One region of the Cellulomonas endometrii genome, then DNA from elsewhere that is predicted to be linked to it. Evidence: riboswitches for the same ligand, from Rfam matches in the RefSeq annotation. Region 1 holds a riboswitch; each other region holds the start of a gene.

Region 1 (9,240 bases):
CACGGCGGACGTGCCGGGGCGCACCTCGGTGACGACCGGCTCGTCGAGGAACGGAGCGCGCGCCGCGGCGGCGGCGAACTTCGACCCGAACTCGCCGAACACGGCGTGCGCGGACCGGCGCTCGACCAGGCACAGCGTCGCGAGGTCCCAGAACGCCGTGGACCCGCCGTTGCCGAGCGCGACCTCGTACCCGTCGGGCAGGTCGAACAGCTCGGCCAGGCCGGCGCGCACCCGCCCGACCAGCGAGCGGACGGGCTTCTGGCGGTGCGAGGTGCCGAGCAGCGCCCGCCCGGCCTCCGCCAGCGCGCGGACCTGCGCGTCCCGCACCTTCGCCGGGCCGGACCCGAACCTGCCGTCCGACGGCAGCAGGTGGTCCGGGATCGTCACGGGCGTGGTCGCGGTCACGCGCCGCACCCTACGCGCCCGCCTCCGGGCGTCGCCGGAGCCGACTAGCCTGTGGACGGACGTCCGCGCACGACAGGAGGGCACCGGCGTGAGTGACCTGATCGACACGACCGAGATGTATCTGAAGACGATCTACGAGCTCACCGAGGAGGGCATCACCCCGCTGCGAGCCCGGATCGCCGAGCGGCTGGGCCACAGCGGGCCGACGGTGTCGCAGACCGTCGCCCGGATGGAGCGCGACGGGCTGCTGGTCGTGTCGGGGGACCGCCACCTGGAGCTGACCGAGGCCGGCTTCGGCAAGGCGATGCGGGTCATGCGCAAGCACCGGCTGGCCGAGCGGCTGCTGGTCGACGTCGTGGGCCTCGACTGGGAGTACGTGCACGAGGAGGCGTGCCGCTGGGAGCACGTCATGAGCGAGCGGGTGGAGCGCCGCCTCGCCGCGCTGCTCGACCACCCGCACTTCGACCCGTACGGCAACCCGATCCCCGGGCTGGACGAGATCGGTGAGGAGCGCACCCAGGTGACGTTCCTCGACGGCGTCGAGTCCTCGGTGGCGGTCGCCACCCGCTCGAGCGGCCCGACCAAGGCCGTCGTCGCCCGCATCGGGGAGCCGATCCAGATCGACGTCGAGCTGCTGGCGCGCATGGCCCAGGCCGGCGTGCAGCCCGGCAACGAGATCGTCGTGGAGAAGAACGGCGGCACCGTGACCGTCGGCGCCCCCGGTGCCGAGACGGTGCTGGACCTCCCGCAGGAGGTCGCCCGGCACGTGTTCCTGCGCACCTCCTGACGCCGCGCCCCCCGAGGGCCCCGCGCTGTGGCGAAGGCCACGTGCGGGGCCCTCGCGCGTCGGTGACCTGCGGCGGGCCTCACCCGTGCTTGTGAGCGTTCTCGCGCGCAGGGAAACGAGTCGTGACCGGAACGTGACAATCGGCTCCGGGGTCCGGTACGTTCGGTTTCGCTCGACGGAACCCTCCTCCGTCAGAGCCCTTGGACGGTACGCCGAGCCCTGCCGCCGCCCGAGGTTCCGAACGGACTTCGCCGGCAGGGGCGGGGGAACCACATGTGGGCACCGGAGACGGTGTCCTTGGGGTGAAGCCGCGCGACGTGACCGGATCCGTCCGGGAGCGGAGCGCGGCCGGGGATCTCCAACCCGAACCCGACAGCTCACCTCGTAGGCGCCAGGAGAGGCTGTACGTGACCGCTAGTGCTGTGCGCGCTCGACACCGTTCCGCGCGTCGCCCCGTCACCCCCTTGACCGATCTCGCCACCGTCGCGACGGGCTCCATCGCCCTCGCCGGTCGCCGCACCGCCGTCGTCGCGGCGTCCTCGGGCCTCATGGTCTCGATGGTCGCCGTCCCGGCGACCGCCGCGTCCTCGTCCGGCGACCAGGCGTCGCTGCCGTCCGTGGACACCGCCGCCCTGACGGCGTCGGCCCGCGCGGTGCTCGAGACCGCCCCCGTCGTGACGGCCCCGGCCGACGCCGCGTGGACGTTCGAGGCGCCCGCCGCGACCGCGGTCGTCCCCGAGCCGGAGCCCGAGCCCGAGCCGGAGCCGGTGCGGGCCACCTCCCGCAGCGCCCAGCGCGCCACGGCGGAGACCGCCACGACGGCCGTCGCCGCCGAGGCCACCGCCTCGGTGCCGCAGTCGGTCGCCGGCAACGCCGTCCTCGAGGTCGCCGCCCGCTACGTGGGCGTCCCGTACGTCTCCGGCGGCACGACGCCCGAGGGCTTCGACTGCTCCGGCTTCGTCTCCTACGTGTACGCCCAGCTCGGCATCTCCCTGCCGCGCACCTCCTCGGCGATCAAGGCGGCCGGCACGGTCGTCTCCGCCGCGGACGCGCAGCCGGGCGACCTGATCTGGAGCCCCGGGCACATCTCGATCTACGCCGGCGGCGACCAGCAGATCGACTCCCCGCGCCCGGGCAAGACGATCCAGTTCCGCAGCATCTGGCAGAGCTCCCCGGTGTTCATCCGCATCGGCTGACGCACCGCGCCGCAGCACTCCTCGACCCGACCCCCACGGCCCACCGGCCGTGGGGGTCGCGTCGTCCCCGGGGCCGGGCGGCAAAGCCCACGCGGGATCCCGCCGGGTGCGCGTACCCTGCTCTTGCTTGCCTCCCCCAGCGGGCCCGGACAGCCAGACGGGTCCCCGACCTGGTCTAGGAGTACGCCGTGCTGCTGCCCGCGCCACCCAGGACGCTGCTCCTGAACGCCAGCCTCGAGCCGTTGTGCGTGGTGACCATGCCCCGCGCCGTCACCCTCGTCATGTCCGGCAAGGCCACCGTGCTGGAGACCGACGGCCGCGTGCTGCACTCCGAGCACGCCGCGCTGCCGCTGCCGGTGGTCCTGAGCCTGACCCGGTACGTGCACGTCCCGATGCGACGGCCCCTGCCGCCGACGCGCCGCACCGTGCTGCAGCGCGACGACCACCGGTGCGCGTACTGCGGCTCGCACGCCGACACGGTGGACCACGTGCACCCGCGCTCGCGCGGCGGGCGGCACGAGTGGGCGAACGTCGTCGCCGCCTGCCGCCGGTGCAACCACCGCAAGGCGGACCGCCTGCTGCACGAGATCGGCTGGGAGCTGCGGTACACCCCGACGCCGCCGCGCGGCGCGGTCGCGTTCCTGCACGGCGCCGCCGTCGACGAGCCGGCGTGGTCGGCGTACCTGGCCGCGTGACGGGCCGGCGCCGGCGGGTGCTGGCCGTGGCGGTGGTCGTCGCGATCGTCGCCGGGTTCCTGGTCGTACTGGCGCAGCGGGGTGCCGGCGGCGTCCGGAGCATCGCCGTCGACTCGCGGCCGGGCGTGCCGGCGGGAGCGGAGCTGACGCCCGACGGCTCGGGCGGGGTCGTGCGGGAGGACGGGCTCGTCGACGTGTGGGTCGGCGGCAGCTCGTCGTGCCCGTGGGTGCCCGTCGCCGTCGAGCTGGACGGGTCCACGCTCCGGGTCACGGTCGACGACGTGACCCCGCCCGGCGGCGCCTGCACGGCCGACATGGCGTTCACCACCTACACCGTCCGCCCGCCACGCGGCGTCGCCCCGGACCGCACCGTCGTCGAGGTCGTGGCCGCCGACCGCGCCTGAGGTCGTCAAGGATCTGCCAAGTGTTCTCCACGCCACCCCCCGGGGAGCGTGCGCAGACGGCATGATCGGGGGCACACTGGGGTGTGCACCGAAGGAGGACGCAGCGATGAGGCGAGACGCAGAGATCCTGGTCGGGGTGGACGGGTCGGCGGCGAGCATGCACGCCCTCGACTGGGCCGCGGGGGAGGCCCGCACCCGCCGGCGCCCCCTGCACGTGGTGTGCTCGTACACGCTCCCGTCGTTCACGGCGGCGTCGCTCGACGGCGGGTACGCCGCGCTCGACGACACCGCCATCCAGCAGGGCGCCCGCGCGGTGCTGGCCGAGGCACGCCAGCGCGTCGGGGACATCGGCGTCGAGGTCGTCACGACGGTCGCCACCGGCGACGCCGCGGCCGTGCTGGTCGAGATGTCGCGCGACGCGTCGCTCGCGGTCGTCGGCACGCGCGGCAAGGGTGGGTTCGCCGACCGGCTGCTGGGCACGGTGTCGTCGACGCTGCCCGCCCACGCCTACTGCCCCACGGTCGTGGTCCCGCTGCGCGACCAGCGGCGCGGCGGCGTGGTCCCCACGGACGAGTCCGAGCCCGTCGTCCGGCCGGTGCGCCGGATGATCGTCGGCGTCGACGGGTCCCCGCAGGCCGACCTCGCGCTCCGGTACGCGATCGAGGAGGCGAAGGCCTGGGACGCCGAGCTCACAGCGGTGGCCGGCGTGCCCGTCGGGAGCGGGTCGGGCGTCATGGCGTGGCTGCCCGCCAGCATCGACCAGACGCAGGTGCTGGCCGACGTGACCGAGGGGCTCAACGTGGTCGTGGACCGCGCGCTCGCCGACCACCCCGGGTTCACCGTCCGCCGGCACGTGCTGGACGGCACCGGCGCGGAGCTGCTGACCGAGTTCTCGACGGCGACCGACCTCATCGTGGTCGGCTCCCGGGGTCGCGGCGGGTTCACGGGCCTGCTGCTCGGGTCGACCAGCCAGGCGGTGCTGCACCACGCGGCGTGCCCGGTGATGGTCGTGACGAACCGGTGCCAGGAGCGGCCGGAGCCCGCCGGTGCCGGCGGGTCCGCGCACGGGGAGAGCGCCGGGCGCTGACCGCCGGCGCTGACCGGCGGGTGCTGGCAGGCGGGGGCCGGCGCCGCGCCGTCAGGCGGGTGCCGGCCCGGGCCCTCAGGCGGGCGGCGGCGGGACGTCCGGGCGGCGGACCAGCGCGGACAGCACGATCGTCGAGCGGGTGCGCGCGACGAACGGCTCCGCCGCCAGCCGCTCGACCACCTGCTCGAGGTGCCGCATGTCCCGCGCGCGCACCTGCACCACCAGGTCGACGTCGCCCGTCACGGTGCTCGCGGCGACCACCTCCGGGTAGCGCTCGACCGCGCCGCGCATGGTCGCGGGGCTCGTCGATCCGTGGCAGAACAGCTCGATGAACGCCTCGGTCTCCCAGCCCAGCGCCGCCGGGTCGAGCAGCACCGTGAACCCGCGCACCACGCCGCGCTCGCGCAGCCGGTCCACGCGGCGCTTGACCGCGGGGGCGGACAGGGCGACGACGGCGCCGATATCCGCGTAGGATGCCCGGGCGTCGACGGCGAGCTCGCGGAGGATCGCCTCGTCGATGGGGTCCAGGTCGCGGGTGCTGGTCGGTGTCACGGGGTCGATCTTCCCGCACACCTGCGCTCGCGGGGCCCCCGGGGCACGGCTCACCGCCTGCCCGTGCCGGATGAACCCGGCGTCGACGCTTCACCCGGACGGCCCCACGGCCGATGAAGGGGTGACACCCGGACGGACTCGAGAGGAACGCGGATGCCTGCACCGCAGGGACCCACGCACGCCGGTACGGACACGCTCGTCGCCCCGGGGGCGGCGCAGCCACCCCACCCGGGCGAGACCGCACCACGGACGTTCCCCACGCAGCGGGAGCACCCCGCGTCGCCGGACGGCGACGCCCCCGCCGCTGGCACGCCCGCCGCGGTGGCCGCACCGAGCCCGGCCCGCACGGCGCCGGCCCGCACGGAGCCGGCCCGCACCGAGCCCGTCCGCACCGAGCCCGGCCGCACCGAGCCGGCCCGCCGCCGCGCGGTCGCCCGCGCCGTCGCCGTCGTGCTCCTGTGCCTGGCGGTCGTCGGGGCGGTCGCCGCCGGCGTCGTCGTGCAGCTGCGGGCCGACGAGCGCGCCGCCGCGTGGGCCCACGCCCAGAGCCGCGCCGCCGCCGCGTCCGCCGCCCAGCGCGCGGACGACGCGGTGGCCGCCACCGCTCGGGGCACCGCCGTGGCCGCCGGCTACGACGCCGCGACGGCCGACGCCGTCGCCCGGGCCGGCGAGGTGGTCACCGCCGCGCGCGCGGCCGCCGACGCCTCCCCGCACGCCGGAGAGGCCCCCCTGGCCGCGCTCCGGTCCGCCGCGGACGCCACCGCGGCCGCCGCCTCGACGGTGGGCGCCGGGACGAACGTGGCGGCCCTCCGCGCGTCCGCGGCCGCCGTCGCCGCGCCGCAGCAGGCCGCCGTCGCCGCGGAGGCAGCATGGCAGGCCGCCGAGGCCGCGCGCGTGGAGGCCGAGCGGGTCGCCGCGGAGCGCGCCGCCGCCGAGGCCGCCCAGCGCGCCGCCGCCCGCAGCACCGGCTCCCGGGCGGCCCGCGCCGCCGCCCCCGCCTCGTCGGGCGGGTCCGTCGCGGCGGCGCCCGCCGCCGGTGGCTGGGCCGCCGGGGTGCAGTCGTACGGGATCAGCGGGCTGGGCGCCGCGCTGAACGCCGCCCGGGTCGACAACGGGCTGCCGGCGCTCGCCGTCACCGGGTCGTCCTCGCTCGCGGACCACGCGGCGGCGATGGCGGCCGCGGGGAGCATCTGGCACTCCGGGAACGACCACATCGTCGGCTGGGTGCAGCCGGCGAGCGACAGCCAGATGATCGCCGCCTACATGAACTCCCCGGGCCACCGGGCGTGGATCCTCAAGGACGGCAAGACGACCGTGTCGATCGGCGCCGTGACGATCAACGGCCGCCTCTACACGGCGATGCGCTTCTCCTGACCCGCGCGGATGCGGGGCCTCAGCGCAGCGCCTGCGTCAGCCGGTCGAGCGCGAGGTCCAGGTCGTCGGCGTCGATCATCAGCGGCGGCGCGAGGCGGATCGTCGAGCCGTGCGTGTCCTTCGCGAGCACGCCCAGGCGCAGCAGTCGCTCGCACAGCTCCCGCCCGGTCATCCGGTCGGGGTCGACGTCGAGCCCGGCCCAGAGGCCGACGCCGCGGGTGCCGACCAGCAGGCCGGTGTCCACCAGCGTGGCGAGCCGCTCGTGCAGGTGCGCGCCGAGCGTCCGGGCGCGCTCCTGGTACGTGCCGGGCCGCAGCAGGTCCACCACGGCGATCCCGACGGCGCACGCGAGCGGGTTCCCGCCGAACGTGGAGCCGTGGGTGCCGGCGGTCAGCACGCCGAGCACGTCGGGCCGGCCGACGACCGCGGACACCGGCAGCACCCCGCCGCCGAGCGCCTTGCCGAGCGTCACGAGGTCCGCCCGGACGTCCCACAGCTCCAGCGCGAACGTCGTGCCGGTCCGGCCGAGGCCCGACTGGATCTCGTCGGCGATCAGCAGCACGTCCGCCGCCGTGCAGATCTCCCGCACCGCGGGCCAGTAGCCGGCGGCCGGGACGACCACGCCCTGCTCGCCCTGGATCGGCTCCAGCAGCACCGCGACGGTCGTCTCGTCGACCGCCGCGCGCAGCGCCTCGGCGTCGCCGAACGGCACGATGCGGAAGCCGGGGGTGTGCGGGCCGAAGCCGTCCCGCGCCTCGGGGTCGGTGGAGAACGACACGATGGTCGTCGTCCGGCCGTGGAAGTTCCCGGCGGCCACCACGACGGTGGCCCGGTCGGGCGCGACGCCCCGGACGTCGTAGCCCCACTTGCGGGCCGCCTTGATCGCCGTCTCGACCGCCTCGGCGCCGGTGTTCATCGGCAGCACCATCGGCGCCGTCCCGTCCTGCGCGCCGGCGACGACCGGCCGCGCGAGGTCCGACAGCGCGGCCGCGAACGGGTGCAGCAGGTCGTGGTCGAACGCCCGGGACGAGAGCGTCAGCCGGTCGAGCTGCGCGTGCGCCGCCGCGAGCAGCGCCGGGTGCCGGTGCCCGAAGTTCAGCGCCGAGTACCCGGCCAGCATGTCGAGGTACGTGCGGTCGTCGGCGTCGCGCACCCACGCGCCCTCGCCGGTCGTGAGGGTGACCGGCAGCGGGTGGTAGTTGGGGGCGAGCGGGCCGGCGCCCTCGGCCGTGCGTGCGGGGAGCGTGGCGGTCATCGGGACACCTCGGCGGGGCGGGCGCCCGCTGTCCTGGGGCGCGTGGCGGGCGTGCTCAGGCGGTGGGGCGGATCTCCAGCGTGCAGCACTTGGCACCGCCGCCGCCCTTGAGCAGCTCGCTGGTGTCGACGGGGTGGGGGCGGAAGCCGCGCTCGGTGAGCTGGGCGGCGAGGTCGACGGCGCCCGGCGCGACGACGACGTTGAGGCCGTCGCTGACGGCGTTGAGGCCCAGGCAGGCAGCGTCGGCCTCGGAGGCGATCACGGCGTCGGGGTAGCGGCGCTCCAGCTCGGCGCGCGAGGCGTCGGAGAACGCCGGCGGGAAGTACGCGACCTGCTCGCGCCCGGGCGTGGAGTCGAGCACCGCCAGCGCGGTGTCGAGGTGGTAGTAGTGCGGGTCGACGAGCTCGAGGCTGACGACCTCGCGGCCGGTGACGCGCGCGATCTCGTCGTGCGCGGCACGGTCCGTGCGGAACCCCGTGCCGGCGAGCAGCACGTCCCCGACGCCGAGGATGTCGCCCTCGCCCTCGTTGACCTGCTCCGCGGTGTGCGTGACGTAGCCGTGGTCGGCGAACCACTTCTCGTACGCCGGGCCCTCGGGCTGGCGCTCCGGGTAGCGGAACCTCGCGGAGTACACGAGACCGTCGACGACGGTCGCGCCGTTGGCCGCGTAGACCATGTCCGGCAGGCCCGGGATCGGGTCGATCGTCTCGACGGTGTGGCCGAGCCGCTCGAAGGTCTCGCGCAGGGTCTTCCACTGCTGCACGGCCAGGCCGGCGTCGGTGTACCGGGTCGAGTCCATCCACGGGTTGATCTCGTAGGAGACGGTGTAGTGGGTGGGCTCGCACATGAGGTAGTGCCGCGCGGTGGCCTGGGGCGTGCGGGTCATGGTGCTCCTCGCGGGGGTCGTGGTCCGGGGACGTCGGCCGCCTCGTCGGGGCACGTCCCGTCAGCCTACGAGGCCCGGGGCGCGAGCATCATGGCGCGACGTTGCGCGGGGACCAGCAGTTCGTTGCGCGGATCGCGGCTCAGGCGGCAGATCGTTGCGCGGCGGCGCGGCGGGCGTCGCGGATCGCGCGCCGCAGGACCAGCCCGATCATCAGGTCCAGCAGCACCGCCGCGGGCCAGCGCGTCGCGGCGGGCGGGAGCCCGCGCAAGTGCACCGTCTCCGACCACGTCACCCGTGCCGAGGACGGCCCCGCGGCCGCGACCTCGATGCGCGCGGTGCCGAGCAGGACCGGCCCCCGCTTCACGAACACGGCCACGCCCGGCACGGCACCCAGCGGCGCCTCGAACCGCTCCACGCGCATGCGGTCCACGAGCCCCGGCGCCCCCCGCCGGGCGAACGGCCCGCTCACCGCCACGACGTCGTCGCCGACCCGCGGCGCGTCGCCCGCGGCCCGCCGCACCGGCCCGCGGCCCGGCGCGGGCGGCGGACCCAGGTCGACCCGGGTGAGCGGCACCCAGCGCGAGTGGTGCCGGGCGTCG
Region 2 (9,240 bases), on a different contig from region 1:
GGTGTCTTCGTCATCGGGGTTCTGCGGCGCAGTGTCGGCTCGGTGGAGGACCGAGATGATGTCGGTGGCGTAGCCGGCTACGTCGAACACCCCGGTGCGCCACGCGGTCCAGAACGCGACAGAGGCGGCGGCCACCTTCTCGCGCAGCGCGACGTACGAGGACCACGTCGTCAGGACCGCGACCCGTACCCCCTGATCGACGAGCACGACTCGTGCACCGCGTGCGAGCTCGTCGAGCAGCTCGGGCATCCGGTCGCCCGCCTGGTCGACGGGGATCTGGATCTCTCGCGCACCCGTGGGCTCGCCGTCGTACGGCTCGTCGTCGATCGACTCGTCGTCCATCGGCTCGTCGTCGCGGTCGTCGTTGGTCTCGATCGGCTCGAGCGTGCCGCGGTACTCGCGTGTCGCCGCGTCCACCGCGGCCTCGAGTCCGCGCACGAGGACCTCCATGCCGCGCTCGACGCCGAGGTCGACCTGCCCCACGAGGAACCTGGCATCCCCGCTCAGCGTGACGCCCGCCAGCACGTCTGGTTCCCGCGGGACGGTCCGCGGTGGCTGCATCAGCCCGATCTCGAACATCCGGTCGAGCTGGCTCGCCGCGAACCGGAGACCGGCCGGGCCGGTCTCCTCAAACTGGATCACCGCGTCGCTAGCGAGCTCCACCCGGACCGGCAACGACCACGGGCGGTCGTTGCCGGTCACAGCGGGTCGTCCTGCGGGAAGGCCGGCAGGCCGGCGAGCTCCTCGGCTTCGACGTAGTCGATCGACCTGACGCGTCGCTGGATCCAGAACCCGTAGTCGGCGCCGCCGGGGTCCCAGTCGAACAGGTACTTGTGGCGGTCGCCGACCCTGATGACGCCCGAGTCGCCGTGGAAGAGCGACGTGACCGACATCAGCGGCACCCACCGACCGTCGCCAGGTCCCGACGAAGACCAGGGGCCCGGGTCACGCAGCAGCAGGTCTGAGTCCAGGTCCAGGAAGTACGCCGTCGGAGACTCCGAGCGGACCGCCCAGACGCCGGTCGCGTCGGCAAGCACGAGCTCGTCGACGTGCAGGCCGCTCATCGCCCGCCCCTGTGCACCACGAGCGGCCGGTGCTCATCCCACGGCTCAGGAGTGGGGTCGCCATGCACGGTTGCACGGACCTCCACGTCCGGCGTCCGGCCCGCCGAGTGCTCGACCATGGTGCGCACGGCGCTCTCGTATCCCCTGCGCCATCCGCGCCGGAACTCCTCGCGCGCCCGGATCCCGCCCGAGACCGCCACGATGGCGATCGCGAAGCACGCGAGCGGGACCGCCATCAACTCCCCGGTGAGCAGCGAGGCGATGCCACCGACGAGCGTGGCTGAGGCCATCGCGAACGTCGGGGCCCACCACCGCACCTGGGCGCGTGCCGGACGCGACGGTCGCGGTGCCCGGCCTGAAGAGTCGAGGTCTCGCATGGCTGCCTTCCCTCGTTGGGTGGCGTGGCTCGTCCCGCATACCCAGGGCGCTGCATCGAGCGAACGCCTCTGTCACTGGCATCGTCGGCGGCGCCGGCACCAGTGGCTAACTCCACTCATAGTAGACATGTGTCGCCCGGCGTCAAGGGCTGAGCTCCATCGCGGGAAGCCCGCGGCGGCGTTCAGGACGCTGTAACGTCTAGACAATGAGGGCCTCCGTTGACTCCACTGATAGGGGGTCGAAGCCGCGCCAGCTTCCTCATAGCGTCGATCGGGTGCAGCGTCAGGAACCCGAGGCGACTCAGCTGCGCGCCTTCGGTGCGACGCTCCGGCTGATCAGAACGGATGCGGGTCTGACCCAGGAGCAGCTCGGCCACGCCGCCGGCGTCGGACGCACCTACATCGGGGAAGCGGAGACCGGAGTCCGCAACCCCACCCTCACCACGATCTGGCAGCTGGCCGCAGCTCTGCATGTCTCGCCCAGATCGTTCTTCCCTTACGTCGAGCCCCAGGACCCGGCGGATGGAACCGCGAGCCTGCCACGCGCTTGATCCGAAGTGCACGACTTCAGCGCAGCGCAAGCGAGGGAGCGTCCGGTGGACGCCTCGGCATCTGGGGCGCAGAGTGACACCGGTGGGTGCTCTCGGGCGCCGTATCGTCGTCCGGTGCCCAACGATGAGATCAGCGCGCTCCCTGGGCTGACAGCGTGTTCCTTGTGCGCTGGCGAAACGCTGGGCAGCGCGGACCCACTTGCTGGCGGTCAGCTGGAGCGGTTGCGCCGGCTCTCGAACGCCGGGCTCGCACGGCTGACGACTGTGGAGTGTCTGGACGAGTGCGAGCGCGGGGATGTGGTTGTTGCTCGCCCGAGCTCCGTCTGCCGTGCCGCGGGCGCTGCTCCCGTGTGGTTTGAGAGGCTCGCAGGTCCGGCTGCGACGGCCAAGCTCGGCGAGTGGCTTCAAGCCGGCGGCCCCGGAGCGCGTGCGCTGCCGTCTTCTCTGGCGGATCTGATGATCCGCCGTCCGGTCGACACTTCCGACGATTCCGAGGAGGTGGCCTCGTGAGAGCGGCGCAGCCGGCGTCCGCTGGTGCGGACCCCCGCGGGCGAGGCCATGACGTCGTCACGACCTCGCCCGCGGTGTCTCAGCCGACCCGGATGAACTTCGGGTTCGACTGCCAGATCTCGCGGATCTGAATCGCCTTGCCTGGCACGGGGGCGTCCACCTGGAGGTTGCCGCCGGCGTAGATCGAGATGTGCCCGGGTGACCAGATCAGGTCGCCCGGCTGGGCCTGGTCGCGAGGAACCTCGACGCCGGCATAGCGCTGGTCGCCGGAGGTGCGCGGCAAAGAGATCCCGACCTGGGCGTAGACGTACGCCGTGAAGCCGGAGCAGTCGAAGCCGCTGGGGGTCGTGCCACCCCAGACGTACGGGATACCGACGAGGCTGGAAGCGATCTCGACGATGGCGTTGCCGTTCGCGCTGGCTGGTGCGGGCGCACCGACCGGCTCGGGTGCGGGTTCCGTCACGGTCTCCGGCTCGGAAGCGCGCGACCTGCTGGTCGGCTCCTCCGCGACCGGCTCCTCCTCCACGACAGGCGGAGGCGGCGGCGGGGTCACCGCGGTGACGCCCGGGTTCTCGAACGTCCAGGTCGCCTCGGCGGGTGCGGCGACGACCGGTGCCGCCTCCACGATGGCCCGCGCATCCTCGGTCAGCGCGGACAGGTCCACCGACGCGGAGGCGACGCGACCCTCGTGGTCGGCGTACGCGGGTGCTGCAAGCAACGACACAGCGAGGCCGGAGGTGGCGAACACCGCTCCGGTCCGGCGGCCGGCGGTCGCCATCTGGTGGGATGCGAGTATCCGCGCGTCGGTGAGCGCGGTGTGTGCAGGGCCGTCGGCACGGTGACGCGCGACGGTCGCATGACGTGTGGGCATGGATGTCTCCTGCCGCCTGCGGGGTGAGCTGTCGGGTTCGGGCGGGAGCCGCCCGGCCGGTCCGTAGACCGGCTTCACCCCAAGGGCACTGACGTGCCCGCAATCGGTGGTTCCCCCGTTCCTGCCACGTGTGGTGAAGAGCCGGGTGGTGGCAGGACTCGGCGTCCACCCGGATCGCTCAGTTGCGGCTGAGCGCGATGAAGGGTCGTGCGCGGCGTAGGCCCGCGCCGACAGAATTCGCGGTACGGCTGAGTCAGTCCTCCTCTCCTCGACCGGTCCCCTGACCGATCGCGTCGTCGTGAGTCACGACTTGTAGACCCAGTGCCACGGTTCGCGGGGCGTGTCCTCGACGAATCCGAAACGTCCGGCGTTCGTGCGCATCCACGCCTGGGCGGTGTCGTCCAGGTCCAGGTCCACGGCGACTCCCCACCCGTGCGGGCTGGTGCCGGGCTTGGCGGCCAGACCACCCTGGGAGTACAGGCCCTTGCGGCGCGCGACGTCGACCTGCGCCTCATAGGACCGGTAGGAGTCGGTGATGCCGAAGTCGACGCCGTCCCTCGCCGCGGCAGCCATGAGCCGCTCGAGTGCCTGCCCGGCGGGCGCCCAGAGCCGGTGTCCGGTGTCGCCGATCTCCCGCAACGCGTCCGGGGGGATCTGGCCGTTGCCGTACTCGGCCAGATCGGAGGGAACGCCTTGCGCGTTCCGGGTGCCAGTCGGGCTCTTCGGTGCCAGTTCGTTGACCGCGCCGTCGAGCGCGGCGGCGAACGCGTCGCCGGACCGGGCCTGGGAAGGGACGGTGCGCATGGTGGTGAACCCGCCGAGGAGCTGGCGGATCTCCACGATTCGGGCTGTGGTTCCGGTGATGCCGTCCATGGTTCCTCCTGACGGTGTTGGTGAGTGCGGACTGGGCTGTTCCGCGGTCATCGCAGCCCCAGGAGCGGTGCGGGGTCGACGGTCTTCCCGCCGACGTAGACCTCGAAGTGCAGGTGGCATGCGCCGGACAGGCCGGTGTTCCCGGAGTACCCGATGAGCTGCCCTCGGGTGACGGCCTGCCCTGCGGTCACCACCGAGCGCGTCAGGTGGTTCGAGGAGCTCATGAGGGACTGGCCGTTGACGGTGCCGTAGTTGAGCATCACCTGGTTGCCGAATCCGTTGCGCCACTGCGACCACTGCACGGTGCCGTCCCTGGGCGCGTAGAGGGGGGTGTTGCAGTAGGTGCGCAGGTCGATACCGGCGTGCAGCCGGTAGTAGCCGAGGATGGGGTGCAGGCGCATGCCGTAGTTGGACGTGACGTACATCGGCTGGATCGACGTCGGGTTGGAGAACAACGCGCCGGACGAGCTCGCTGGTGCGGCTGGAGGCGCGGCCGGCGGCGCGGCCGGAGGTGCGACCGGAGCGGGAGGTGCGGGCGCCGCAGGAGCGGGCTGGGCGGGGCTGCTGGGGCGAGCTTGCTGAGCGGCGGCAGCTTCTTGTTCGGCTGCGATCCGCGCGACCTCGGCATCCGCGCTGGCGCGCACGGCATCCGCCTGCGCCTGTTCGGTCTGTGCCTGGCCCTTCAGACCCTCGATCCGCTGCGTGGCAGCGGCCTGCTCGACGACAGCGCGTTCCAGCGCCGCGCTCTGCTCACGCTGAGCATCAAGGGCCACTCGAGCGGCTTCGGCTTCTGCCGCTGCGGCCTCCTCCAGCTCGGCGAGCGACGCGACGACCGAGTCCAGCCTGACCTCGTTGCTGCGACCGGCTGCCTCGAGCTCGGCCAGCTCGGTCATCGTCTGCGACTGCAGCCGCTGCGCGGTCGAAGCGGTTCTCGCGCGCTCGATGAAGTCCTCGATCGACGAGGCGCCGACGGCCACCTCCAGACCTGTGGAACGGGACCCGCCCTGGTACGCCGCCCGCGCCAGCTGAGCCACGGTCGCGCGAACGTCGTCGGCGCGTGCGGAGTCCTGCTCGATCCGGGTGATGAGCTGCGCGTGAACATCGGTCGCGTCCTGCAGCTCCGACTGCGCGCGGGCGGCGTCACGTTGAGCGGCGTCGGCTGCACTGGTCGCCGCGTCGAGGGCGGCCTGGGCAGCGGGCAGTCGGGCCTTGGTCTCCTCCAGGGCGAGGACCGCCTGGGCGAGGTCGGCGGACAGGTCCTCGACGGACTCCTGAGCGAGCTCGTACTGTCGCTGTGCTTCTGCAGCCCGTTGCTGTGCCGCCTGCTCCTTCTCGTCGAGTGGATCGGCCTTTGCAGGCAGGGACGGACCGACCATCACCGTGACGAGAAGGGCCGCCGCGGAAGCCGCAGCAAGCATGGGCAAGTGTGCGGCCGTGACCCACGACCACCGCCTGGCCGTGCTCACCACGGGCCGCTCGACGGATTCGACGCGGCAGCATCCATGTCGGCTCGCAGCCGGCGGTAGAGGTCGGTGTCGATGTCACCCGAGGCAAGCCACTCGTCCAGGGCGGCGCGCGGGCTGCTGGAGCGACGGGCAGGGAACAGCCGCGAGACGCCCCACACGGCCAGGGCTATGACCGCTAGCCACGCGGTAGTCATGAAGAGCCACCCGGCGGAGCTCATCTGGCACCACATGCCCATGAGCCCCTCAACCGGTGACCGCCTTCGACGCCTCGCATGACGTCAAGACTGCGGTCGGGGCGTCAAGTCTCCACGGTTGAACGATGAAGTTTCGATCAAGATACGGGCGGTCGGGACCAACGACATGGGGTCCCCCGATCTCCTGGTTCCTACCGTGTGCCCGCCGCCGCGCCCTCTGGTCGCGCGCTGGCTGCCGCGCCCTGAGGCGCTGCACCCGCTAGGAGCAAGGGATCCCCGTGTTGGGCCGTCGTCCTGGCCGGCTGACGTTCATCGTCTCCGGCGCCCTCGTTCCGATGCTCGTGCTGGCCGTCGCAGCGATGATCATCACCTGGCCGACTGAGCGGCGTCCGACCGCTCGCATCATCGAACCCGTCGAGGTGCAGTACCCCTCTGGCGTGGTCACCAGCACTTCGCAGGAACGGTGCGAGGGGACCGTCGAGGACCAACGCTCGGACGGCAGCATCCCGGAGACGGTCACCTGCATGCGTGTCACGGTGGACGTCACCACCGGCTCCGAGGCCGGACGCACCGTGCGGGTGTGGGCGACCGCCACGTTGACCCCAGCGGAGGTGCGTGCCGGTACGCGCGTAGTCCTCGAGTGGTATCCCGCTACCGATGCAGACCGCGAGGTGTGGGCATGGCACGACTTCCAGCGCACTATCCCACTTGGCGCGCTGGCACTCGCTTTCGGCGCGTCGATCGTTGCCGTCGCCGGCCGGCGTGGTCTCAGGGCTCTCGTCGGGCTCGGGGCGGCGTTCGTCGTGATCGGGTTGTACGTCCTTCCAGCGTTGCTCGCTGGTGAGAACGCCGTGGTCGTGGCGCTGGCCGCCTCCACTGTGATCATGACCGCAGTGCTGTACCTGGCTCACGGCCTGTCGCTACGGACCTCGACCGCGCTGATCGGCACGCTCGCCGGGCTCGCGCTCACGACGGGTCTCGGCGCGGCCGGCGCCCGCTGGGCACATCTGTCGGGAGTCACCACCGAGGACGACTACAGACTCGCCCAGCTGCTTGGAGATGTGGGCGCGGTGTCGCTCAGGAGCCTCTTCCTCGCCGGACTCGTCCTCGCCGGGTAGGCGTTCTCAACGACGTCACGATCACGCAGGCGTCGGCCGTGTGGGAGCTGAGGGCAGCCTCCCCGGCCGCGACGCGAACCGAGCTGTTCCGCGGCGGGATGCGCATCGGCCGTGACCACATCGCCTCGACCGTGTACACCATCGCGTTCGCCTACACGGGCGCGTCGCTGCCCGTCCTGCTGCTGCTGCTGATCTACCAACTTCCGCTGGCTTCCACGCTCACGAGCGGCCAGTTCGCCGCGGAGATCGTCCGCACGGCCGTTTCCTCCATCGGCCTGGTGCTCGCGATCCCCCTCACGACGGCGATCGCGGTGGTGATGGTCACGGCCACCGGGGACGGTGTGCCACGCCCCCGGCACAGGTACGGAGGTCACGGCCATCACCACGGCGCCTGACGCGCGTGTGACTGGCTGAGCTCAGGCGTCGACCGTCCGGCTCGGGAACGACGCCGGGGACATCTCGTGCCCTCCGACGTCGTGTGGTCGGGAGGCGACGAGGACGATGACGACCAGACCTGCACCGATGCTCGCCAGCGACCACAGCTGCGGCTGCGTCAGCCAAGCGACGAGCGGGCTGTTGGTCCGCAGAAACTCGACCTGGAACCGCGCGAGCCCGCTCAGGACCAGGTAGGCCCCGAACAACGCTGAACCCGGGACGCGCTTGCGGGCCCACCACAGCACACCCGCGACCACGAATGCCGCGACCGTCTCGTACAGCTGGGTCGGGTGCACCGGGACGTTCGTGGGCACCGCGCCGTCAGCGAACGTCATCGCCCATGGCAGGTCCGACGGCTTGCCGTAGGTCCCGTCCCCCGCGAAGAAGCACCCGAGGCGACCTACGCCGTACGCCACGCTGAGCGGGATGGCGGCAGCCCCGGCAGTCGTGCCGAGCGGAAGGCCGTGGCGGCGGATCACCACGAGCGCAGCGACCACCCCGGCGATGAGACCGCCATACCAGGTGAACCCCATGCCACCCAGGTGGTGCCACGTCAGGTCGTCGAGGTTCTCCAGCACGAAGTACACCTTCGCGCCCACGAATCCCCACACCGTCGCCCAGAACACCAGGGCATGTGCTGACTCGCGCTTGAGTCCCAGACGCGTGAACTCGCGTCCCAGGAGATGGGCGGCGAGCAGCGCGGCACCGGCCTTGCTGACCCCGTAGGTCTGCACGTCGATGCCGAACAAGCTGAACAGCACGGGGCGCACGTCGGTTCCGTTCGTCGAGTGACACCGCCGGTCGACGGCCTGGTCAGCGTCCTGCCCGCGGATGAAGCGCGGCGCATGACTCCCGTTGCAGTTCAGTGAAGAAGCAGCCGACTCAGGCCGCGACCGACGATCAAGATTCAATGAAGTGGCACGTCGAACGCTCGTGCTGTCGTCTGCGACTCCGCACAATGTCCGCATGACCCCACCCGCTGTCGCTCTGCGCGCCGTCGTCGTGGACGACGAGCAGGCGCTCGCCTCGGTCGTCGGTGGGTACCTCGAACGCGAGGGCTTCGAGGTCGCTCTGTGCCACGATGGCAGCGCGGCCGTTGCACTGCTGCGGGAGGTCGACCCCGACGTCGTCGTCCTCGACCTCGGCCTGCCCGGGATCGACGGTGTCGAGGTCTGCCGCCAGCTGCGCACGTTCTCCGACTGCTACGTCGTGATGCTCACCGCGCGCAGCGACGAGGTCGACACGCTCATCGGGCTGTCGGTGGGAGCCGACGACTACATGACCAAGCCGTTCAGCCCCCGCGAACTCGTGGCTCGCATCCGCGTCATGCTGCGCCGACCCCGGCGCTCGGCCGGGGCGGTCCCCGCGGATGTGCCCGACGCGACTCGCACCGTCGTGGTGGGCGGTCTCACCCTGAACCTCGACGCGCGCGAGGCCCACGTCGACGGCGAGCCGATCTCGCTCACCCGGTTGGAGTTCGACGTGCTCGCCGCGCTCGCGTCCCGCCCCGGGGTGGTGTTCTCGCGCGCGGCGCTGATCCGCGCCGTGTGGGGCGAGGGCTGGGTGGGCGACGAGCACCTCGTCGACGTCCACGTCCTTCACGTGCGGCGCAAGCTCGGTGACACCGCCCAGCAGCAGCGATTCGTACGGACAGTTCGCGGCATCGGCTATCGCATGGGTCCGGGATGAGGGCCCGCGACACCGTCGGCCCGGGAAGTCTCGGCCGACGTCTGCTGATCTCGATCGTCCTGGTCCTGGTCGCCGCGGCCACCACCGCGTGG
Region 3 (9,240 bases), on a different contig from region 1:
CATGCCGTTCGTGCTCCTCGCGCTGGGGCTCGACCGCAGCACGCGCCTGCTCGAGGTCGTGCGCCGCCGGCGCCGGACGATCTCCCGGATCGGCGGCACGATGCTCGTCCTGATCGGCGTCGCCCTGGTCACCGGCCTGTGGGGTCGCTGGGCCCAGAGCCTGCAGGGACTGATCCTGATCTTCCAGCCCGTGGTCTGACCGCCCGGCGTCAGAGGCCCGAGTACGAGTGCTTCCCGTTGACGAAGAGGTTCACGACCGTGAAGTTCGCGATCACGACCGCGTACCCCACGTACACGAGGTAGGCAGCGCGGCGCCCCTGCCACCCCCGCGTGGTGCGGGCGTGCAGGTACGCCGCGTAGACGACCCACGCCACGAACGTCGCCACCTCCTTCGGGTCCCAGCCCCAGTACCGTCCCCACGCCTGCTCGGCCCAGATCGCACCGCCGATGAGCGTGAGCGTCCACAGCACGAAAGCGATCGCGTTGAGCCGGAACGACAGCGCCTCGAGCCGCACGGCGGTCGGAACCGTGCCGAGCCACGACCACGCAGGCCCGGTGACGCGCCACCGACGTAGCGAACGTCGCAGCTCGTCACCGACGCGCCACGGCGCCTCCAGACGGGAACGCCCGGACTCGCGCGCGTCCTGGAGCACCTGCAGCACGGAGGTGGCGAACGCCACGGTGAAGATCCCCGTGGCGATGATCGCGATGCTCACGTGGATGACGAGCCAGTAGCTCTGCAGCGCAGGTTGCACGGCGTCGGCCCGCAGGTAGAACGAGTTCAGAGCCACCACGAGCGCCAGCACGGCGATTCCCATGACGAGCACACCGACGAACGGGACGGTCCTGGTGCGACGCACCGCGAGGAACACCGCTGCCGCCACCAGGATCCCGACGAGGGTGAACTCGTACATGTTCGCCGTCGGCCAGCGCCCCGCCGCGACCCCGCGCAGGACGACACCAGCCAGCAGCAGCCCCGTCCCCAGCGTCGCCGTCGCGCGCGCGATCCCGTCTGCGCGTCCCGGTGCCTGGTTCCTCACCGGCAGCGGGACGTCGGGGATCGCTGCCCCGGCGCCCACCGCAGCGAGGCGGCGGTGTGATCGGGCTGCGGAGTCCGCGACGCGCGCCAGCGCGGTCGAGTACGCGACGAGCGCGATGGTGAACGCCGTCGTCGAGCCCCACACCAGCAGGGTGCTCAGGTCACCGAGCGGCACGGCCGGTCAGCCGATCCGGATGAACAGCGGGTCGGACTGCCAGATCTCACGGATCTGGATCGTCTTCCCCGGGACCGGTGCGTCGACCTGCAGGTTGCCGCCCGCGTAGATGGCGATGTGCCCGGGCGACCAGATCAGGTCGCCCGGCTGGGCCTGATCCCGTGGCACGACCGTGCCGGCGTCGCGCTGAGCGGTGGAGGTGCGCGGGATCGAGATCCCGACCTGGGCGAACACGTACGAGGTGAATCCCGAGCAGTCGAACCCGCTCGGGGTCGTCCCGCCGTAGACGTAAGGAACCCCGACCAGGCTCGAGGCGACCTCGACGATCGCGTTGCCGCTGGCGGAGGCCGGCGCCGGGGCCCCGATCGCAGAGGGCGTCGTCTCCGGTTCCGGCGCTTCCTGCCGCACGTCACCGCGCGACGGAGCGTCCTGCGGCGGGTCCTCCTCGGGCTGCTCGACCACCGGCGGAGGCGGGGGCGGCAGGACGGCGGTGACCGCCGGGACCTCGAACGACCAGGTGGCTCCTGCAGGCGCGACGGCGGTCGGCGCCGCCGTGAGCAGGTCTCGGGCAGCGGCGGTCAGCCCTGCGGTGTCGATCACGCTGGTGCCGCCGTCGGCGGGGTTCGGCTGCGCTGACGCCGGCGCTGCGATCAGCGAGACGGCGAGACCCGACGTGGCCACAGCGGCGCCGGTGCGGCGAGTCGTGGCCGACGCGGCGCCGCGTGCAGCCGCGGCGGCGTCCTGCAGGGGGGTGCGGGCGCTGCCAGGGGCGCGGTGGCGCGAGGAGGCGCGCGGGTGTGCGGTCATGGTGCTCCAGACGCCTGCGGGGTGAGCTGTCGGGTTCGGGCGGAGCTCGCCCGGCCGGTCGCCACGACCGGCTTCACCCCGAGGACGCCCAGGCGCCCGTGAAACGGTGGTTCCCCCGCTCCTGCCTGTGGGGTCTCGACCGAGTCGGACGGTGGCAGGACTCGGCGTCCGCCCGGCTCATCCGGACGACGCCCGGATCATCCGAGACTACGGAGCCCGAGCGACCTGGCCGGTGGGTCGCCCGAGTTCTTCAGCAGACCTTCATCGGCATCGAGGACGGATCAGACCGGCCGGGGCGCGTACATGATCACCGCGACGCCGGCCAGGCAGATCAGCGCCCCGGTGACGTCCCACCGGTCAGGTCGGAAGCCGTCGACGAGCATGCCCCAGAGCAGCGAGCCAGCGACGAAGATCCCGCCGTAGGCGGCGAGGATGCGTCCGAAGTTGGCGTCGGGTTGCAGGGTGGCGAAGAACCCGTAGAGCCCCAGGGCGATGACGCCGGCGCCGATCCAGATCCAGCCCTTGTGCTCGCGGATGCCTTGCCAGACCAGCCAGGCACCGCCGATCTCGAAGACGGCCGCAGCGGCGAACAGCAGGATGGAACGTGCGAGGGTCATCGGACGGTGTCCTCCGGGACAGGCAGCAGGGCGTCGAGCATCCCCGCAGCGGTGGGTGGTGCCGTGATGGTCAGGTCGAACGTCGGCCCGTGCAGAGTCAGCGTGATCTCGTAGAACGGGCAGCACCGTTGCTCGTCAGCGGCGAGCTGTGCGGCTGCGGCGAGCCGCGCGGTGGGCAGCGTGGCACGGACGCCACCGGGCACGTCCGCGCGGGGAGCGTCACGGAGCAGCTCGCGCCACGCGGCTGTCCGCTCGGTGAGGTCTCCGGATTCGAGCGAGCACGCGACAGGCGCGGAGGCCTCGACGGGGACGACCGGGAGCTCGTGCGGCTGCGTGAGGAAGGAGCACCCGGCGTCGCAGGGCTCGTGCCGGTCGGGGAGGTCGTCGAGCCGTACGAGAGCAGCCACCAGGGACGTGCGCAGCGCCTCGAGCGCGACGATCCGCTCGCCGACCTGCTCGGCTCGTCTGGCAAGCATCGGGCGGTACGTCGACCGGACCGTGCGACACGGCTGCGACTCCCATGCGGCCACCAGGGGTCGAACCTCGGACAACGGGATGTCGAGGTGCTTGGCCTGACCGATGAACGTGAGCCGATCGAGCGCGGCCGGTCCGTAGACCCGCTAGCCGTTGCCTGCGCGCTCGGCGGGTAGCAGACCCTCCGCCTCGTAGAAGCGCAGTGTCGTCGCGGGCACACCGCTCCTGGCGGCGAGCTCGGAGATCTTCATCCCGTGCATGGCGTGACCGTAGACCTTCGAGTCCGGTGGAAGGTCAAGAGCCGAAGGGCTGACGACACCAGCGGTGCTGCCCGCACGGGTCGGTCGGCGTGCCCAGCGCGCGGGACGTGTGTCGGAGGGCGGGTCCACCCTGGACGACATGGACGGAACCGAGCTGGAGAACGTGCAGTCGCTCCAGGTGACCACCGAACACGGGATGTGGCGGATCGCCTCTGCCTCCACCACCGTCTACTACCTGGACCTCGACCTGCAGGCCGTCGTGCGCGCACGGGGTGTGGGATCCGTCGGCTTCCTGTTCGACGACGAATGGGCTCACCTCGTCGACGTCATCTGCTACGACCCCCTCACCGGCATACCGGAGAGCGACGTCATCCGGGTGGCCGGACGTCCGCGGTACCGGTTCGACCCCGGTCCGGACTGGCCGGACGTCGAGTGGCGACTCCAGCGCAACGTCATCTCGATCGAACGCGTCGAACCCACCACGGCAGCGGTCCTGCGCGCGTCTTTCGTCCCGACTCCGCGATAGCGATCCGAGGAGGTCACATGGACGACGAGACGGGTGTCCGCATGCTGAGGATGACAGGCGTCAGGACGGGTCAACCGTCAGCCATCTGTCCCGGATGTCTGATTCTCTACGTCGTTTGACGTAGACGTCTGGGGCAAACGACCCACGTGACCGTCAGACGACGGAGACGAAAGACAGGTCAGCGGGGGGAGGCGCCGGTATCCCTGGCGAAGCGACGGTGGGACCTGCGGGAAAACCGCTCGCCCTTCGTACCGCTATGAGGACTCGTGACCGTCGCCCTTGCCCCCCACGCCCCTGCCGCACCCGCCGCCAAGCGCATCCGCCATTCAGGCACCGCGCGACGCAAGGACGACGACCGCATCGTCGACCTGTTCCGGTTCCCCGGACTGACGCATCTGGCGGTCCCGCTCGAGCGCCACAGACAGCGCAAGGACCGCCGCGGCCGGCACGCGCAGTACCCGGCACTGGCTCTGCTCGTCGTCTCCGCCGCCGCTCGGGTCACCGGCTCGCTCGCGAGCGCACTCACCGCGCTCCAGGACGGCGAGCTGTGGGCCCGCTGCCAGGACGCGTTCTACGCCCGTACCGAGATCGAGCTGCCCGACCGGGCACCCACTCGCGACCACGTCAACGAGCTCAGGAAGGACATCGCGAGCGATCCCCTCACGATGCGGGACCTGCGCCTTGCCTTCACGCGCTCCTCCGTCCGACAGGCACGGAAGCTCGGCAACCTCACGGAGGGCGGCCAGCCCGACTGGGCCGGACCGGACCCGCGCCACGTGATCTTCGGTGACGGCACCATCGTCCGGCGGTACAGCGACGCCGAGCTCATCACCTGTGAGTTCACGGGCCGGACACTGCTCTCCGGCAGCCGGGCACGCGACGCGCGGAGCGCCCGCGTTCAGCACGAGTTCCGCAAGGTCGGATCCGACCAGAAGAACTCGTCGGGCATCAACCACGTCACCCTCCACACGCGGACCTCTCACGGCCTCGTGGTGCTGGCGGTCGGCACGGAGCTCGGGGCTGAGCAGTGGACGGCCCTCGATCTGCTGGACGACGTCGCCGCCGAGACCGGTGACGGTGTGCACACGCTCGTCTACGACGGCGCGCTGACGGGATGGGCGGTGGAGTACGCCATGGCGCGGCACGGCATCCAGACGTTCAGCAAGGTGCCGGCGGCGTCCGTGAAGACCGAGGTGCAGGAGTACACGCGCGACGAGGTCGACTTGTACGTGAGTGGCGTCGCCCGCGAGCACGGGCTCGAGGCGACGGGGCGCATCGCCAAGGTGCTCCGCAAGGACGTCCTCCGGCAGATGTACCGGGGAGAACGGCCGACCGCGGTCGGCACGAGCATCTACCCGCCGTCGAAGCCGGACGCGGACTACGACCTCGTGTACAGCACCTACGTGTTCGTCAAGGCCCGTCACCGGGACTCGGGCGGCCGTCGCTGCGAGCACTCGCTGGTCCTGGACGACGGCGCGCTCTTCAGCACCGACGTCGACCCGATCAGCGAGCTCCTCGTCAAGGACGAGTACCTGCCGGCCATCACGAGCACGCGGCGCCGTCGGCGCGACGGCCGCTGGGGCACCGACACCTCGTTCCTGGTGCCGTGCCCAGATGGTGACTTCGAGTGGACAGCGACGTGGGATCCGGACGCCACCCGCTACCGCCGCGACTCCGCCGAGCTCGGGCGCGCACCGCAGGACCCCTTCGGATGGCGCATGCGGGCGGTGCCCCGTCACGACCGTGAACGGTTCTCCCTGGTGAGCGCCGGGCGCAACGACAGCGAGTCGTTCAACCGCTGGTTCAAGGACACGCTGACCAACAAGCGGGCCGCGACCATCGACGGCCGGCGGCAGCTGCTCGACCTGCTCCTCGGGGCGGTCGTCAAGAACTCCGACACCTGGTCGACGTACATGGGACGCTGACCGCGCACGCACGAAGGCCCGCCCTGGCAACAGGGCGGGCCTTCGTGCGTGTGCGGCGACTGCGCGAGCGACTCCGCGACGGACCAGTCATCAGGTCACACCCGACCGAACCCCGGGAAGCCTGATGTCCACGCCCCTGACGCACACGCTCGACAGCTACACCATCCCCGAGATGGTCGCCGACTTCGACGAGTTCAACGCCACGTTCGGCGTCCTCCCGGAGCCGTTCACAGCCGTCTTCGCATCCGCTCTTGAAGACCTCGCCTCCGCGGCGAGCGCGCGCGGCGTTCGCGACGTGGCTGCGCTGCTCTCCGCGCACCAGGCACTCCTGCGCCACCTGAGCGGAACGCCGAACCTGACTGCTCGGCACTCGCTGGCAACCCGCGACCGGATCCACCTTCTCCGCAACGTGCTGCTCACCGCCGTTCTCGGTGCGGGCCACGTCGCGCGCGTGTCGACCGACGGGGTGAGCGAGGCCGTCATCACGCTGACCCGGCGGACGCAGCAGACCGACCGGCCGCTGGAGCACGACGAGATCGCGCTGCTTCGCACTCACGCCGCGATCGCGATGCAGACGCCCAGGACATCCCAGGCGGCCGCTGTCTACGCCCTGTGCGACGCAGGGGCGGAGCTCCGCGAGGTCAGCGCCGTGATGGCGCACGACCTCGACGACGTCACCGCTCCCACGCTGGTTCACGCCGCCGGCTACGGCCGCCGCGTCGAGTCGCGGGTCCTGCCGCTGGAGACGTTCCACATGGTCGTGGTGGGTGCCCGGGCGACAGAACGGGCTCAGGCCGGGCAGGCCGGTCCCATCGCCTACAACGCGCGGAGCAACGAGGCGTGCAGCGTCGCTGCCCTGTCGTCGGCGCACGGCGTGATCGACCGGCAGCTCGAGGTTCTGGGTCTCAGGCACGCGGACGTCACCGCGTCCTCGGTCCGCCGGTGGCGGATCGCGTACACCGTGGACACAGCCGGCGTGGAGGTGGCAGCCGAGATCGCGGGCCTGCCTGAGCGCTACGTGCCTCGTCTGGCGAACCGTGTCGTCCGTGCCGACGAGACGGAGGTGAGGACCGCCGAGGACGACGACTTCTGAGTCGCGGCACCGATCCGATCTCCCGCTCTTTGACAACTGCACAGTGACCGCCGGCTATCCGTGAACCCGGGCTCGCCGCCACGCCCCGAGAGGAGGTGATACCGCAGCGTGGCGAGCGAGTGCGTGGGCACACGGCCTGGTGCGCCGCGGGACGGCGCCGTCCACCTGTCACGCCCCGAGAGGAGGTGACACCGCAACGTGACAGGACGGCACGTGGAGCCACCCCGACCAGGACGCGGTCCGGGACCCGGCAGCGTGGCGCCGCGCCGCGCGGTACCGCCGCTGCGTTCATGCCGGACTCACTCTGTGAGCCGGCGTCGTACCGATCTGGCCCCGGCCATCTCGCTGCGCTGGGCGACCGCCTCGGTCAAGGCGTTGTTGAGCATCGCGAACGCATACGTATCGACCAGGCCTCGGCGCCAGCCGAGACTCATCGCCCGGTCGACGAGCAGCGTGCGTTTGAGGTTGGCGTGGAACGACTCGGCGTCAGCGCGGACTCCACGGAGCCGGAGCGAGTCAGGATCGCCATCGGGGATCGCCCGCAGGTTCTCGGGCCTGGACGCGCCCTCGTCGCTGCCGTGCGGGGAGAGCCAGACGGTGAAGTCCCCGGCCGGACACTGGACGTCGTAGCCGAGATTGAAGTGGTAGTCACCGTTCGCACGCCTGGACCTCTTGATCGGGCCTCGACGCGGGGTCGTCACGACGACCGGGTCACCTCGGTCGTCCAGATCGAGCTGGACCACTCGGCCGCCGACCGTCGCCAGCGCGTGCCGGCACGGTCCGACCGCGGTGTCGTGGGAGACGAGTCCGAGCGGGAAGCTCCTCGCAGTCCGCCCGTTGGCCGTCCGTACAACCTGCGCTGCCCGACCGTCGCCCTCACCGGTGGGCATCTTGCTGATCACCAGATACCCGTAGCGCCGCATGACGTGGTCGATGTGCGTCCCGCGGAACGCGCCGTCGTACACCACGAGCTGGATGCCGCCGCGCGCGTGCCTCGCGATGTCCGCGAGGAGCCGCACAGCGCACGCGGCTTCATGCCCCGGCGCGTCGATGTGATCCACACCGAGAACCACGCGCTGGTACGCCGACGAGCCGCGGGTGTGGAACGCGACGTAGCCGTGCCCGAGTACCGAACCGGTGTGTCCGTGATGCTCGGCCAGGTCCGGGTCGAACCGACCCTGGGGGCGCCTCAGTAGCTCACCGGTCTTCCGGTCCGGATACATGGGTACGACGTGCCCTTCGTCGTCGTCCACCCGGACGGCCGCTGGCGGCTGGTAGATGGGTCGCACGATTGTGCCGTCCCCGTAGACGACGCGACTGGCGTCCGGGTGGGTGAGCGAACCGGCTCCATGGGGGTCCAGCTGTCCGATGCGTCGCGCCAGCTCGACGGCCAGCACCGGGAACGACCTACCGAGGGCTCCCAGTCCCTCGTCGGTCGTCAACGTGCGGTCACGGAACCACCGCCACTGCTCCCACGTGGGTGGGTTCGAGCCCGGTGGCGGTACGTCGAGCTCATGCAGCCGGATCGCCTCGAGGGTCAACGACCTGGCGTACGACCACGTCACCGGGTTCGACAGGTCGAGCTCGACCCGGATCGCGGAACGAGCGAGCCGCGCCAGCGCAGCGAACTGGAGCATCACGTACGGCGGGTGCGCGGGGTGCCTGCCGACCCGGTGCTCGACCTCGAATTCGTCGGCCATGCGGATGATCGACGGCGAGGCCATCACCGCGCCGAGCCGATCGATGGTCCCGATCCGGCCGGCGATCCGGGCAGTCACGGGTCCCGCCAGCTGAGTGCGATGTCCGAGGCGACCGCATCGAGGCTGCGCGCGCCGAGGCGCAGGGCTACCTGCTCGATCGGCATGCCGTCGTTGTACAGGCGTCGCCCGGCCCAGTTCCGTACAGAGGTGGGCCGCACATCGGTCTGATCACCGAGCCCGGCGGCACGCAACGTGTCCGCGATGGCGTTCGCGGCGGAGGCCTGCGCCACATGCTGCCCCGGAGCAGCACTGCCGCGATACGTCAGGAGCGTCGTCGTGGGAGCGCCGGTCTCACGGAGGAACTCGACCTGCCGGCCCACGATGCTGCTACCCCAGTCGGTGAGACGACCGAGGCGAGGTGATGCTCGCTTCGACCCCCGCAGGTGCACCCACCTCGGCTGCCACTCGTCGTCCAGGTCCGCGATGCGGACGGCGGTGATCTCGCTCGTGATCGCGGTGGCCTCCGCGAGGGCCCAGCACACCGCACGCTGCAGCGACGTCGACCCGGCGCGGCCCAGCCGCACCGCGAACCGGCAACCGATGACCTCGTCCTCCGTTAGCGGC

What was found. Region 1 has a riboswitch for cyclic di-AMP ahead of QNH85_RS11385 (C40 family peptidase). Riboswitches for the same ligand answer to the same signal wherever they lie in the genome.
Region 2: linked by a shared signal. The riboswitch ahead of QNH85_RS08850 (C40 family peptidase) and the one ahead of QNH85_RS11385 (C40 family peptidase) in region 1 are both predicted to bind cyclic di-AMP.
Region 3: linked by a shared signal. The riboswitch ahead of QNH85_RS15510 (C40 family peptidase) and the one ahead of QNH85_RS11385 (C40 family peptidase) in region 1 are both predicted to bind cyclic di-AMP.

The regions. Positions count from the first base shown of each region.
Region 1 covers NZ_CATKPC010000009.1:67,481-76,720, reverse strand. Annotated here, with positions in the region: gene serC (phosphoserine transaminase) at 1-414, opposite strand, end outside; gene QNH85_RS11390 (iron-dependent transcriptional repressor DtxR) at 494-1,192, shown strand; cyclic di-AMP (ydaO/yuaA leader) riboswitch at 1,432-1,597, shown strand; gene QNH85_RS11385 (C40 family peptidase) at 1,600-2,388, shown strand; gene QNH85_RS11380 (HNH endonuclease) at 2,646-3,083, shown strand; gene QNH85_RS11375 (hypothetical protein) at 3,059-3,487, shown strand; gene QNH85_RS11370 (universal stress protein) at 3,594-4,574, shown strand; gene QNH85_RS11365 (Lrp/AsnC family transcriptional regulator) at 4,650-5,126, opposite strand; gene QNH85_RS11360 (spore germination YkwD domain-containing protein) at 5,280-6,500, shown strand; gene rocD (ornithine--oxo-acid transaminase) at 6,520-7,755, opposite strand; gene ddaH (dimethylargininase) at 7,811-8,641, opposite strand; gene QNH85_RS11345 (hypothetical protein) at 8,781-9,240, opposite strand, start outside.
Region 2 covers NZ_CATKPC010000006.1:118,502-127,741, reverse strand. Annotated here, with positions in the region: gene QNH85_RS08875 (hypothetical protein) at 1-525, opposite strand, end outside; gene QNH85_RS08870 (hypothetical protein) at 699-1,064, opposite strand; gene QNH85_RS08865 (hypothetical protein) at 1,061-1,354, opposite strand; gene QNH85_RS08860 (helix-turn-helix domain-containing protein) at 1,717-1,992, shown strand; gene QNH85_RS08855 (hypothetical protein) at 2,107-2,502, shown strand; gene QNH85_RS08850 (C40 family peptidase) at 2,582-3,280, opposite strand; cyclic di-AMP (ydaO/yuaA leader) riboswitch at 3,373-3,547, opposite strand; gene QNH85_RS08845 (M15 family metallopeptidase) at 3,677-4,246, opposite strand; gene QNH85_RS08840 (peptidoglycan DD-metalloendopeptidase family protein) at 4,294-5,664, opposite strand; gene QNH85_RS08835 (YibE/F family protein) at 6,185-7,024, shown strand; gene QNH85_RS08830 (YibE/F family protein) at 7,063-7,419, shown strand; gene QNH85_RS08825 (prolipoprotein diacylglyceryl transferase) at 7,441-8,220, opposite strand; gene QNH85_RS08820 (response regulator transcription factor) at 8,426-9,148, shown strand.
Region 3 covers NZ_CATKPC010000016.1:21,982-31,221, reverse strand. Annotated here, with positions in the region: gene QNH85_RS15520 (cytochrome c biogenesis CcdA family protein) at 1-199, shown strand, start outside; gene ccsB (c-type cytochrome biogenesis protein CcsB) at 210-1,214, opposite strand; gene QNH85_RS15510 (C40 family peptidase) at 1,221-1,895, opposite strand; cyclic di-AMP (ydaO/yuaA leader) riboswitch at 2,018-2,172, opposite strand; gene QNH85_RS15505 (YnfA family protein) at 2,303-2,638, opposite strand; partial or broken gene QNH85_RS15500 (MerR family DNA-binding protein) at 2,635-3,225, opposite strand; gene QNH85_RS15495 (MerR family DNA-binding transcriptional regulator) at 3,259-3,372, opposite strand; gene QNH85_RS15490 (hypothetical protein) at 3,512-3,898, shown strand; gene QNH85_RS15485 (hypothetical protein) at 4,165-5,823, shown strand; gene QNH85_RS15480 (hypothetical protein) at 5,948-6,916, shown strand; gene QNH85_RS15475 (hypothetical protein) at 7,216-8,694, opposite strand; gene QNH85_RS15470 (hypothetical protein) at 8,691-9,240, opposite strand, start outside.